DNA from 2 places in the Synechococcus sp. MU1643 genome. Region 2 is predicted to be linked to the other one. Evidence: predicted binding sites of a transcription regulator. Region 2 holds the regulator's gene; the other holds the start of a gene.
The links. The regulator HrcA, encoded in region 2, represses chaperone genes, less so after heat shock. The targets are predictions, from matches to a motif close to TTAGCACTCNNNNNNNNNGAGTGCTAA.
Positions count from the first base shown of each region.

Region 1: a site for HrcA is predicted at 3,733-3,759, ahead of groES (co-chaperone GroES). Genes of this name have one in related genera too.

Region 1 is NZ_VTKY01000004.1:127,638-134,541, forward strand. It holds gene gpmI (2,3-bisphosphoglycerate-independent phosphoglycerate mutase) at 1-447, shown strand, start outside; gene secG (preprotein translocase subunit SecG) at 447-677, shown strand; gene FZX09_RS08215 (hypothetical protein) at 865-1,014, opposite strand; gene FZX09_RS08220 (hypothetical protein) at 1,084-1,437, opposite strand; gene groL (chaperonin GroEL) at 1,659-3,290, opposite strand; gene groES (co-chaperone GroES) at 3,369-3,680, opposite strand; gene atpD (F0F1 ATP synthase subunit beta) at 3,903-5,366, shown strand; gene atpC (ATP synthase F1 subunit epsilon) at 5,438-5,848, shown strand; gene FZX09_RS08245 (30S ribosomal protein PSRP-3) at 6,014-6,529, opposite strand; gene FZX09_RS08250 (TIGR01548 family HAD-type hydrolase) at 6,593-6,904, shown strand, end outside.
Region 2 is NZ_VTKY01000002.1:305,838-312,741, forward strand. It holds gene FZX09_RS05810 (hypothetical protein) at 1-61, shown strand, start outside; gene FZX09_RS05815 (AI-2E family transporter) at 83-1,168, shown strand; gene cysC (adenylyl-sulfate kinase) at 1,128-1,772, opposite strand; gene FZX09_RS05825 (translation initiation factor) at 1,804-2,130, opposite strand; gene trpB (tryptophan synthase subunit beta) at 2,230-3,486, shown strand; gene hrcA (heat-inducible transcriptional repressor HrcA) at 3,497-4,471, opposite strand; gene FZX09_RS05840 (rhodanese-like domain-containing protein) at 4,471-4,827, opposite strand; gene FZX09_RS05845 (DUF3352 domain-containing protein) at 4,881-6,461, shown strand; gene sixA (phosphohistidine phosphatase SixA) at 6,439-6,904, shown strand, end outside.

The sequences.
Region 1 (6,904 bases), on a different contig from region 2:
GACTATTCGCTGATTGTGATCAACTACGCCAACCCCGACATGGTGGGGCATACCGGTGTGATGGATGCCGCCAAGGAGGCCATCCAAACCGTGGACGGCTGCATTGGCCGGTTGTTGGATGCGGTGGGGCGTCAGGGCGGAACCATGCTGATCACGGCTGATCATGGCAATGCAGAGATGATGCAGGGCCCGGATGGTCAAGTCTGGACCGCCCACACCACCAATCCTGTACCAGCGATCCTGATCGAGGGAGAACGGCGCAAGCTTCCTGGCCATGGCAACGCGATCACACTCCGCGATAACGGAGGCCTTGCCGATATTGCTCCGACCTTGCTGCAGATTCTTGACCTACCTCAACCGGCGGCCATGACCGGCCAAAGCCTGATTGCACCCATGTCCCACATGGATCCCACCCCCAAGACCGCTCGCCTTCCTCTTTCCGTCTGATGTTGAACTCAATTTTGTCCTGGAGCTGGATCGGTACCGGCCTTCTGTTGATCGTCTTAGTGCTGCTGCATAGCCCCAAAGGTGATGGCATGGGTGGTTTGGCGGCGAGCGGCAGCTCCATGTTCAGCAGCGCGAGCAGTGCTGAAGCAACGTTGAACCGGCTGACATGGACATGCCTGGCATTATTTTTGTCTTTGGCCGTGATCCTGAGTGCAGGTTGGCTGAACTGAATCAACCCGTTCAGAAACCCAATTTTGAGCATGCGTTCTTTGCAGGCAGCTTCAACCTGATGGTTGAATTGCTCGTTCTCAACTTACCTCTCTGCTTCGATCAATTTCGCGAGCCACAAGAAGCTCAAATAAGCTCATAGAACACGAATCCAGAAAGCCAAGGCAAAACCAAGGTTGTATTGCAAGATCAAAAAACCAAGAGGTCTTCAAACAGCGAATTGACGAAAGCCATAGCGGCCTTGAACTTAAGTTGTGACGCTTCAGAAGCATCAAAATTATCCAACAAATCGTTGACCGAAAATCCATAGACCACTAACTCGATGCCGAAGCCAAGCATCGACAGAATTTGCCCAAAACAACCAAGTAATTGCAGCCCAAAACGCTCAGGGACGAGAGGGCAAAAATCTCATCCAGGGCTTTGCAAACCTGATTTCAGAAAAGCAATTTCCTTGTAGACCCGATCGAGCTCGTACAACGTTTTTGTTTCCTTCTTTTCGAGGATTTCAACACGCTTCAACAAATCTTCCAGCAATTTATTTTGCAGAGATTCGACTTGGACTTGCCTTTTTTGCGCACCTTTTGACGGCGCTGAAGCCGTGCTGGCTGTGGCAAGAATTCCTCCATCCGTTTCGACGTACAACAGTGCAAGACGCTCCAACACCTTGGAGTAGGCCTTGTCTTGCTGTCGGCAGAGGTCCTTGAAACGCTGCAGCGTCTCAGGAGCAAACTGGGCGGCAAAGGCACCGGGGCGTTGGGGCATTTGTCCCGACACAACCATACATAGCAATACGTTAACCGGTGCAGAGATGCACCTCACCAACCTTCATGGCCTGCAACTGACGCCGCCCCCTACAAGCCACATGTCTTGTAAAACCTAGGCCTTGCAAGACAGCTTCCGAGCATAAAAAAGAGGCCCCACAGGACCTCTTGGCATGACTGGAGTTGGCGTGATCGGGTGGTCGCTCGACCACCCGCACTTCATCAGTAGTCGAAGTCGCCGCCGCCCATGCCACCGGCAGGAGCTGCTTCCTTCTTCTCGGGAAGATCAGCCACGATGCACTCGGTGGTCAGCACCATGCCAGCGATGGACGCGGCATTTTGCAGACCAGAGCGGGTCACCTTGGCGGGGTCGACGATGCCGGCAGCCAGCATGTCGACGTACTCGCCGGAAGCAGCGTTGAAGCCTTCGGCGCCAGCGCGAGCCTTGACGTTCTCAGCCACAACAGCGCCGTTGGCACCTGCGTTTTCAGCGATACGCATCAACGGAGCGGTGAGAGCAGCAGCCACGATGTTGGCGCCGATCAGCTCCTCGCCGGACAGGCTGGAGGCAGCCCACTGCTCGAGGGCAGGAGCCAGGTGAGCCAGGGTGGTGCCGCCGCCAGGAACGATGCCTTCCTCAACAGCCGCCTTGGTGGCGTTGATGGCGTCCTCGAGACGGAGTTTCTTGTCCTTCATCTCGGTTTCGGTGGCCGCACCCACCTTCACCACAGCCACGCCACCGGCCAGCTTGGCCAGACGCTCCTGCAGCTTCTCCTTGTCGTACGTGGAGTCGGTCTCGTCCATCTGCTTCTTGATCTGTTCGCAGCGGGCGCCGACAGCCGCCTCATTGCCTTCGGCAACGATGGTAGTGGTGTCCTTATTGATCGTGATGCGACGGGCGGTGCCCAGCATCTCGAGCTTGGCGTTCTCCAGCTTGAGACCAGCGTCTTCGGTGATCAGCTGACCGTTGGTAAGCACAGCCATGTCTTCCAACATGGCCTTGCGGCGATCACCGAAACCAGGAGCCTTCACGGCGGCCACGTTCAGCACGCCCCGCAGACGGTTCACCACCAGGGTGGCGAGGGCTTCCTTCTCGATGTCCTCAGCAATGATCAGCAGAGGCTTGCCGGTGCGGGCGATTTGCTCCAGCACGGGCACCAGATCCTGCACCAGACCGATCTTTTTATCGGTAAGGAGGATGTAGGGCTCGTCGAGGACGGCTTCCATCCGCTCGGTGTCGGTGGCGAAGTAAGGGGAGATATAGCCCTTATCGAAGCGCATGCCCTCGGTGACCTCGAGCTCGGTCTCCATGGACTTGCCCTCTTCGAGGGAGATCACACCTTCCTTGCCAACCTTGTCCATGGCATCGGCGATCATCTTGCCGACTTCTTCGTCGTTGCCAGCGGAGATGGTGCCGACCTGGGCGATGGCGTTGCTGTCAGCGATGGGCTTGGCCATTTCCTTGATCTTGCTGACCAGGAAATCGGAAGCCTTGTCGATTCCCTTCTTCAGGGTGATGGCATTGGCACCGGCAGCCACATTGCGCAGACCCGCCTTGACCATGGCATGGGCCAAAACGGTCGCGGTGGTGGTGCCGTCACCGGCAGCGTCGTTGGTTTTGGAGGCGGCCTGACGGATCAGAGCAACACCGGTGTTCTCGATGTGGTCTTCGAGCTCGATCTCCTTGGCGATGGTGACACCGTCATTGATGATCTGAGGTGCACCGAACTTCTTCTCCAACACCACGTTGCGACCCTTGGGACCCAGGGTCACGGCGACGGCTTCACAGAGAATGTCAATGCCTTTTTCGAGAGCGCGACGGGCGTTCTCGTTGTAGATGATGCGCTTTGCCATGGAAGGCGTTTCCTAATGAAGAGGATGGGTAAGGAAGGCTGAGTTGAGACTCAAGCCGCAATTTCAGCGGGGCTGATCTCAGTTGACGACAGCCAGGATGTCCTTCTCGGACAGCAGCACGTATTCATCGCTGCCGAGCTTGATGTCGGTGCCGGCGTACTTGCTGTAGAGGACCTTGTCGCCCACACCAACTTCGGGAGCCTGACGGCTGCCGTCGTCGTTGCACTTGCCGGGGCCCACCTGAACCACTTCACCCACCTGGGGCTTTTCTTTGGCGGTGTCAGGCAGAAGGATGCCGCCGGCGGTCTTCTCTTCGGATTCAGAGACCTTGACGAACACGCGATCGCCGAGGGGTTTGACGGTCGAGACGCTGAGAGAAACAGCAGCCATGGGTATTTGCAGGAGCAGGGACAGGGCGCAATGCGCCACGCATCGACGCGAGTTGGCACTCGATGCCGATGAGTGCCAACGTATTCAACTGATCACCCCTCAGGCCAGACCTCCAGCTGTGCGGGTGACCGAACCGATAGTGGGCAACCACAGCAGTGGTAAGGTTGCGCCGCTCTGAATGGGTCCGAGCGCGTAGCGCCTGTTCCCGCAACTCTCCTTCCTATGGTCGCTTCTGCTCCTGCATCTGCTGGCACCAAGGGTGTGATCCGTCAGGTGATCGGCCCGGTTCTGGACGTGGAATTTCCCGCCGGGAAACTGCCCAAGATCTATAACGCCCTGCGCATTGTGGGGAAAAACCCCGCAGGCGATGACGTCGCCCTGACCGCTGAGGTTCAACAGCTTCTGGGTGATCACCGGGTTCGTGCCGTTGCCATGAGTGGCACCGACGGTCTGGTGCGCGGCATGGAAGCCGTTGACACCGGTGCACCGATTTCCGTGCCCGTGGGCGAATGCACCCTCGGCCGCATCTTCAACGTGTTGGGTGAGCCCGTCGACGAGCAGGGCCCCGTCAACACCAAAACCACCGCTCCCATCCACCGGGATGCCCCCAACATCACTGAGCTTGAGACCAAGCCCAAGGTGTTCGAGACCGGCATCAAGGTGATCGACCTCCTGGCTCCCTATCGCCAGGGCGGCAAGGTCGGCCTGTTCGGCGGCGCCGGTGTGGGCAAGACCGTGTTGATTCAGGAGCTGATCAACAACATCGCCAAGGAGCACGGCGGTGTGTCTGTGTTCGGTGGTGTGGGTGAACGCACCCGTGAGGGCAACGACCTCTACGAGGAATTCAAGGAATCAGGCGTGATCAACGCTGATGACCTTTCCAAGTCGAAGGTGGCCCTCTGCTACGGCCAGATGAACGAGCCCCCCGGCGCTCGCATGCGCGTGGGTCTCTCCGCTCTGACCATGGCGGAGCACTTCCGCGACGTGAACAAGCAGGACGTGCTGCTGTTCGTTGACAACATCTTCCGCTTCGTGCAGGCCGGTTCCGAAGTCTCTGCACTGCTGGGCCGCATGCCTTCTGCTGTGGGCTACCAGCCCACCCTCGGCACCGACGTGGGTGCACTGCAGGAGCGCGTTGCTTCGACCGTTGAAGGTTCGATCACCTCGATCCAGGCCGTTTACGTTCCTGCTGACGACCTGACAGACCCCGCTCCGGCCACCACCTTTGCTCACCTCGACGCCACCACGGTGCTGAACCGTGCCCTGGCCTCCAAGGGCATCTATCCCGCTGTGGATCCTCTGGATTCCACCAGCACCATGCTGCAGCCAGCTGTGGTAGGTGACGAGCACTACCGCACCGCCCGCGCCGTGCAGTCCACCCTGCAGCGCTACAAGGAACTGCAGGACATCATCGCGATTCTGGGTCTCGACGAACTGTCGGAAGACGACCGTCGCACCGTGGATCGTGCCCGCAAGGTTGAGAAATTCCTCTCCCAGCCTTTCTTCGTGGCCGAGATCTTCACCGGTATGCCCGGCAAGTACGTGAAGCTGGAGGAGACCATCACTGGTTTCAACCAGATCCTTGCCGGTGAGCTGGACAGCCTTCCCGAAGCCGCCTTCTACCTGGTGGGCAACATCGAGGAAGTGAAAGCCAAAGCCGAGAAGATCGCCGCCGAAACCAAGTGATCACTGCGGGGGTGTGAATCACACCCCCGATCACGTTCTCGACAGTCCGTTCTCTTTTCGAACCAAGGTTCATGTCCCTCACCCTCCGCGTGCTGGCAACAGACCAGAACGTCTTTGATGGCAGCGCCGACGAGGTGATCCTGCCCAGTACCACCGGTCAACTCGGCATCCTGCCTGGCCACATCTCCCTGCTTACCGCCATCGACATCGGCGTGCTTCGGGTGCGTGCCAACGGTGCTTGGAACTCCATCGCCCTGATGGGTGGTTTCGCCGAAGTGGATGCTGATGAAGTCACCGTTCTGGTGAACAAAGCCGAGCTGGGCAGCGCCATCGATGGCGCTGCCGCCGAGACCGCTTTCCAGAAAGCCACCACCGTTGTGGCTGGCATGGAAGGCCAACCTGCTTCTCCAGAAAAGCTCAAAGCCCAGCAAAAGCTCAATGAAGCTCGCGCTCGTCTTCAGGCCAGCAAAACAGCCGACTGAATTCATCCAACTGTTCCACGGATGACATTTAACGCGCCAGGGGTTTCCGCCCCTGGCTTTTTTTAATGGTGGTTTTTGAGTCTTTAGTTAGAGCGCTGGGTGGCAGGCACAAAAAAACCTGCCCGAAGGCAGGTTTCTGTGGACAAACTCAAAAGCGGAGCGGAATCAGGCGGTACCGCAGAAGGTGACGTCGGGAAACTTGGCCTTGGCCTCGTCGAGGCTCTTGCCTTTGCCCTCTTCCTGCCAGTAGTTGATCACCTCAGTGGCCTGGTTGAGCACTTCAACCCGCTCGTTGTCAGTGATCCAGCTCTTGCCTTCCAGCTCAGTCTTCAGGCTTTCCCAAGCATCCTCACGGGGCCAGAAGAAGTAGGAGGTGAGGGGGCTGGGGCCACCGCCAACGATCTGATCAACCGCGAGGGCCACGTTGTCTGGAAGCCAGAGGATCTTCAGCAGGAAGCGGCCCTCATCGGCCTTGGGGGTGTAACCGGAAGGGACACCATCGGCATCGATGGTGGCCGTGGCCAGAGCCGCGGCGGCACCTTTCAGCACAGGACGCCCTTCGCCCTCGGTGGCTGCAGGCTTTTCAGTGGTTTCAGCTGCCTGGGTGGCGCCTTCAGCCGCGTCGGCGGACGGAGTCGCGACCTCCTGGTCGGTAGGGGCAGCGCCTTCGGTGACCGTCATGGTGTCAGCGCTCAAGACAGAACTACAAACAACTAACCTACCAGCCGCTCCCCGTCAGATGTTCTGGGATCCCCAACCATCCTGCTGTTCGACATCGATGGTGTAATCCGCGATGTAGCGGGCAGCTACCGACGGGCCCTCCAATGCACCGTGCAGCACTACTGCGGTTGGCAGCCCAGCGCTGATGCCATCGATGCATTGAAGGCCGAAGGAGCCTGGAACAACGACTGGGACGCCAGCCTTGAACTGCTGCGGCGCCATGGTGCTGAGCTGCCGGATCGCGCCGCGCTGATCGATGTCTTCAGCCGCTTTTACTTCGGGGGTGATCCGGAAGGGGACCCCAGCCAATGGACGGGCTTCATCGGCGATGAGCCT
Region 2 (6,904 bases):
CAGTTTTTGGTGCCATTACGTCAGTTCCGCTTCCAAGCCGGCCTCCCTTGAGCAGCACTGATCGATTCGCGTCATCGTTTCGATGACGCCCTGGCCGGCCTGGTTGCGACTTGGTCTTCTGTTACCGCTGCTGGGCTTGAACGCCTTTGTGTTGAAGCGCTTGCTGGTGCAGTTCGCCCCATTCCCCGGGCTGTTCCTCACCGCGGCTTTGATCGCCTTTTTGTTGGACTTGCCCTGCCGCTGGCTCGCGCAACGGGGCCTTCCGCGCGCCTGGGCCATCGTCAGTGTCGTCCTGATGACCCTGGGGCTCCTGGTCTGGGCGGCTGTGGCCTTAGTGCCTCTACTGATTGAACAGCTGAGCCAATTGATCAGTGCCTCGCCATCTCTGCTCACGGCGGCAGAGCAGTGGATCGATCGAGGTCAGCTCTGGGTGCTCGACCATGGCCTGCCTGCAGATTTCGCTGATCTCAGTAGTGATCTGGTGGCCCAGTTCAGTCGGCTGGCCACGCAACTGAGCCAGCGCCTATTGGGCCTGTTAGGGGCAACGGTGGGCACCACGATCAATGTGGTGATCGTGCTGGTGCTGGCGGTTTTTCTGCTGTTGGGGGCGGATCCGATCGTCGATGGCCTGGCCCGTTGGCTGCCTGATCGTTGGCGAGATCTGGTGCAGACGACCCTCGAGCGCACCTTTCGCGGCTATTTCGCCGGCCAGGTGGTGTTGGCACTGATTCTCAGTGGTGGTCAGCTTCTGGTCTTCACCGCCCTCAAAATTCCCTACGGCGTCTTGTTCGCCGTGCTGATCGGCTTCACCACATTGGTGCCCTATGCCAGTGCCGTGTCGATCGTTTCGGTGAGTGCGGTGCTGGCGGTTCAAGACCCCCGCACAGGCCTTGAGCTGCTCGCCGCGGCGATCGTGGTGGGTCAGATCGTGGATCAGGTGATCCAACCGCGGCTGATGGGCAGCATCGTGGGTTTGCAACCGGCCTGGTTGCTGATCTCTCTGCCGATCGGTGCTCGGGTGGGCGCCATCTTCGGCTTCGGTGAGTTGCTGGGACTGCTGTTGGCAGTGCCTATGGCCAGTTGCATCAAGACCCTGGCGGATGCCGCCCGGGCCGGCGACGGCGAACTCAGGCCGCCGGAATCACCCCACGCTCCTGGAGCGCTTTGATCACCAGCTCCACGGAGTCGGCCAGATCCTGCTTGCCGGTGTCGATCTTGAGCTCGGGCGTCTCCGGTGCTTCGTAGGGGCTCGAGATGCCGGTGAATTCCTTGATCTGCCCCGCCCGTGCCTTGGCGTACAGACCTTTGGGATCGCGGGATTCGCAGACCTCGAGATCAGCTGCGCAGAACACCTCGAGGAAGTCACCGTCCTTCACCAGGCCCCGGGCCTTGTCCCGGTCAGCACGGAAGGGAGAAACAAAGGCGGTCAGCACGATCACGCCCGCATCCAGGAACAGCTTGGCCACTTCACCGATGCGGCGGATGTTCTCCTCACGGTCGGCATCGGAAAAGCCCAGGTCTTTGCAGAGGCCGTGGCGAATGTTGTCCCCATCCAGCACGTAGGTGGCGAGTCCCCTCTCAAACAGAGCCGCGTTAACGGCATTGGCCAGGGTGCTCTTGCCGGAGCCGGACAGTCCGGTGAACCAAAGAATGGTGCTGCGGTGACCGCGCTGCTTCGAGCGCTCGTCGCGGCCCACCGAGGCCTCATGCCAGGCGATGTTGGTGGATGCACCCTTGTTGGTGAGTTCTCCGTAGGTAGGGCTGGCAGTCATGGCCACGGCATGAAGTGGCGGCCATTCTCCCTTAACCCCCAGCCCGTTTCGGCCGGTATCCCTCCTTGCTGAGTAGCTCGAGCGCCAGATCAACCTGATCTCCTTGCAGTTCGATCACGCCGTCCCTGGTGGTACCGCCACTGCCGATGCGTGATTTGAGCTTCTTAAGCAGCGCTTTGAAGCCCGCTGCATCCAGCTCCAGCCCTCGAATCACCGTCACGGTTTTGCCCCCTTTGCCCCCGCGGGTGGGCTGCACCCGCACCATTTGTTGCGCCTTCGCCGTGGGATCCGCCGCAGGTCCGCTCGGTCGTTGCAGGCTCTCGGCACTGCTGAATTCCTGCCAGCCTCCCTTCGGCATCCACCCATCGCAACCGGGTTGCATTGTCGATGACTGCCCATGCGGCGCCCCATGGCGTGACCGCCTGCTTACGCTGACCCGACGCTCCGCCGTGGATCCGTGACCAGCACCCTGCCCAACACCAGCACTCCGGATCCCTCCAGCCTGCAGCCAGCGGTGCGCCCCGGAGCCCACGGTCGCTTTGGACGATTCGGCGGCCAGTACGTGCCCGAGACCCTGATGCCGGCGTTGGCAGAACTAGAGCAAGCGGCGGTCCATGCTTGGAATGACCCAGCTTTCACCGCTGAGCTCAATCACCTGCTCAAGAACTACGTCGGCCGGGCGACACCGTTGTACGAGGCCGAGCGTCTCACCGCTCATTACCGCCGCCTCGATGGTGGCCCCCGCATCTGGCTGAAGCGAGAAGACCTCAACCACACCGGTGCCCACAAGATCAACAACGCCCTTGGGCAGGCCCTGCTGGCGCTACGCATGGGCAAGAAGCGGATCATTGCCGAGACCGGTGCGGGTCAGCATGGCGTCGCCACGGCCACGGTCTGTGCCCGCTTCGGTCTGGAGTGTGTGATCTACATGGGGGCGGAAGACATGCGCCGTCAAGCCCTCAACGTGTTCCGCATGCGCCTTCTGGGCGCCACGGTGCAACCGGTGACGGCCGGCACCGCCACCCTCAAGGACGCCACCAGTGAAGCCATCCGCGACTGGGTGACCAATGTTGAGTCCACCCACTACATCCTGGGATCCGTTGCTGGTCCGCACCCCTACCCGATGTTGGTGCGGGATTTCCATGCCGTGATCGGCGAAGAGTCCAAGCAGCAGTGCCATGAGGCCTTCGGTCGGCTGCCCGATGTGCTGATGGCCTGCGTTGGCGGTGGCTCCAATGCCATGGGCCTTTTCCATCCTTTTGTTCAGGACACGTCTGTGCGTCTGATCGGTGTCGAGGCCGCTGGTGATGGCGTGGCCACCGGTCGCCATGCCGCGACGATCACCGAGGGCCGTGCCGGCGTGCTGCATGGCGCCATGAGCCTGCTGCTGCAGGACGGCGACGGCCAGGTGATGGAGGCCCACTCCATCAGTGCCGGTCTTGATTACCCCGGGGTTGGTCCGGAGCACAGCTACCTGCGTGAGATCGGGCGTGCTGAGTACGCCGCTGTCACCGATCAACAGGCCCTCGATGCCCTGCGCCTGGTGAGTGAGCTTGAGGGCATCATTCCCGCCCTGGAAACCGCCCACGCTTTCGCCTGGCTTGAGCAGCTTTGCCCCACCTTGGCTGATGGCACGGAAGTGGTGATCAACTGCTCCGGTCGCGGCGATAAGGACGTCAACACCGTGGCGGAGAAGCTGGGGGCTCAGCTCTGACGGTCTGGCTTCAGGCCAGCAGCAATTCCAGGTGCCGGGCCACCCGCTTCACCGCCGCCCGTGCCGTGGCATACGCCATGCGCATCGGGCCCACCAGGGCCACATGGCCCAGCCCCTCGTTGCAGTGGTAGGGGGCCTGAACTACGGCACAGGCCTCCAGCGCTGGCTGCGGATGTTCGTCCCCGATCCACACCCGTGCGGATTCACCGCGGCTGATCAAGGTCCCAGGTTGCTCGTCGATCAGTTCAAGTAGCGGTCGAAGGCTGGACGTGCTTTCAAATTCCGGTTCGCTCACCAGCCTGGAGAGGCCATGCACCACCACTTGCGTGGAGTTGGTGGGTGTCGGCTGTTCAAGGGCGTTGCGCAGCACAGCGCCGCTGCTTAGCAGCTGCCTGGGCAGAGCCTCCCAGTTCAGGTCTCCCTGCTCGAGCTGTGCCGACGCCCAACGTTCCATCGCGGTGAGTTCGGTTTCAGCCCCGTGGGGAAGGCGCAGGTTGAGGTGGCTGGCCCGGCCACTGGCTTCCACCAGCATCACCAGCAGTCGATCACCGCTGGGCACCAGACGGATCGTCTCCAATTGGCGGTTCTCCTGCTGCGGTTGGGTGATCAGGCTCATCAGGCCGGTGAAATCCGTCAGCCGCCGTGCCACATGCATCAGCAGGTCGTCCAAACCGGCCCAACGAAGACTGAGTCCGGTGAGCTCCCGTTCCAGGTGTTGAACGGCGATGCCGGGTTCTGGTAGCAGCGCATCCACGTAGTGCCGGTATCCCATCGGACTGGGAACGCGTCCTGCGGACGTGTGCGGTTGCTGCAGCAGTCCGCGGCGCTCAAGTGCCCCCATGGCGGAGCGAATGGTGGCGGAGCTGGCAGGGATGCCGAAGCGTTGCACCAGGGTGCGGCTGCCCACCGGCTCCATCGTGTCGACGTAGTGGTGCACCGTCGCCTGAAGCACCTGTTCTTGCCGAAGGGACAGGGGCTTGCTCATCAGTAGCGGGGAACGCTGGGATCAACCTGAAGGCTCCAGGCATCAATGCCTCCCTCAAGGTTCCACACCTCAAGGCCCCAAGGTTGGTCCAGCAGCCACAGGCCGAAGTGGTAGCTGCGCATGCCGGCATGGCAGACCACCACGACGGGTTGATCGGGTTTGAGGTCGGCCTGCAGTGTTCCAAGCCATGCATTGGATTGGCTCAGGGGGCGGTGCAGCACCGCACCTGGGAAGGCAGCGATCGCGAGCTCAGCCTCCTCGCGCACATCCACCAATTGCGGGGAAGGTCGCTCGCTTTGCAGCCATTGCTGCAGTTCAGAGGCTTGGATTGGTTGTGGTTGTTGGGATTGGCCCATGGCGCCATTCTGCGGTGATGGACAAAAATGAGGCGACCCGAGACCGCCGGCCCATGAAGGCTCGCCCCTTCCTCAGCGCTGCCGGCGCTGTGCTGTTGTCGCTGCTTTTGCTGGCCGTTGGCCTGCTCTGGACCATGAACCGCCAGAGCCCCCTGCAGCTGGCAGAGCAGCCGTTGCATCTGCCTCGGGCGGCCCGGTTTGTGCCCCGGGATGCTGATTTGTCCCTCCATTGGCTGGCCGATCCCGGACGGTTGCCGGCCTATGCCCAGGCCGTTGCCCCTGCCTCCCAACGCCGCGATGCCCGTGATGGCGCCCGGCAGTGGCGCGAAGGCGTCTTTGCCTTGGCGGGCCTCCAGTTCGGTCTTGAGCTGGAGCCCTGGCTTGGTGAGGAGGTCAGCCTCACCCTCATCGATGGGGACACCAACGCCGGTTGGGTGTTGGCTTTAACCAGTCGGGATAACGATGGCGCCCGGCGATTTCTGCAACGGTTCTGGCAGACCCGCAGCTTGGCGGGCACCGACCTGCAGATCAGCAGTTATCGCGGCATCGGTGTGATTAGCGGCCAGGGAGCGTTGGTGGGGCATGACCCCCAACCCCTGGCCACGGCCTTGATTGACGACGACTTGCTCCTCGTGGCCTCAGGCCGGGGCGTGCTGGAGCAGGCCCTCGATGTCTCGCAGCTCCCGGATCAGCATCAGCTGGGGGATCAACGCCTGCAGCGTCAGGTGGCTGAGCTCGGCGAGGGCGTGGCTCTGTTGACGGCATCGCCCCACGCCCTTGAGCATTGGTTGCAGCTGCCGGAGCTGGTGGCCCAACGGGACGACCTGAGCGGACTCGTGGCATCACTGCGGCCGGAGGGTTCAACCCTGGCGGTGGATGGGAGGCTGGGGTTCCAGCAAGCCCTTGGCACTGCCCCCTGGCCTGGGCTCACGGATCTGACCGCTTCGGCCGGCGGCCATGCCCGCTGGCTGGCTCATCTGCAGAGTCCAGCCCGTTTGTTGGATCCCAGCGAAAACCATCCGTTGGCCCAGTGGTTCGCTCCTGTGTTGGAGCAGCACTTGGCGGACCGGCCGGCGGCAGATGCTGTTGTTGAAGCCGATGACGGCCCTCTCCTCTGGCAGGACCAACCCGAGGGCTGGCTGCTGGCCACCCGCCCGCAAAACCCTGCCCGGGATGCGGTGGACGCCCGTTTGCAGGAGCAGGGTCTGACCCGTTCTGAGCTGGAGGGCGATGGAGAGGTGTTGAGCGTTTGGACGCGTCTGGTGCGCCAGCGGGGACGCCAGCCGGGGGTGGACGCTCAATTGGCCGTGGCTCAGGTTCGCTCGTCAGCGTTGAATTGGTGGGGGGAGTCCTTGATGGCTCTGGCGCAGCGCCAGAACGGGCGTGCCCTCCAGCCTCGCTTGAACCAGTGGCAGGAGCTCACAGCGTCCTCCCAACCCGCGCAGGCCCTAATGCTGGCCGATGAGCCCGCCCGCGCACTGTTGGGGCAATGGCGGCCATGGGCCCTGCTGCAGGTGATGGCGGGGCGGCCTCTCCAGGACCAGGTCCGCGGCCTTGCGGTTGCCATCGACGTTGATCGTCAGGAGCAGGGCGGTACCGAGATTCCGTTGCATGCCCGGCTCGAGCTTGGCTGACCTGGTGCTGTTGCGGCATGGCATCGCCGAACCCCGCCAGGCGGGCCAGGACCATCTGGAACGCCCCTTGACCGCCGCCGGCCGTCAGCGAACTCAGCTGGTGATGGCGGCCCTGGTGCAACGGGGGCTGCGGTTGGATCGCCTGCTCTCGAGTCCTTACCGTCGGGCTTTGCAAACGGCGGAACTGGCTATGGAGGCAGGGCTCGCTTCAGAGCTTGCGGTGGACGAACGCCTTCAACCTGGAGGCGCCTTTGAAACGTTGCTGACGCCGTGGGATGGACACCTCGGTCTGGTGGGCCATGAGCCGGACCTTGGCGATCTGGCCTGCGCTCTTCTGAGGTGTGCCCCCGGTGCCCTGGTGCTGAAGAAAGCTGGTGTGATCCAGCTGCGTCGTTCCGCGGGTCAGTGGCAGTTGCAGGCCTTGCTTCGGCCAGCACTGTTGA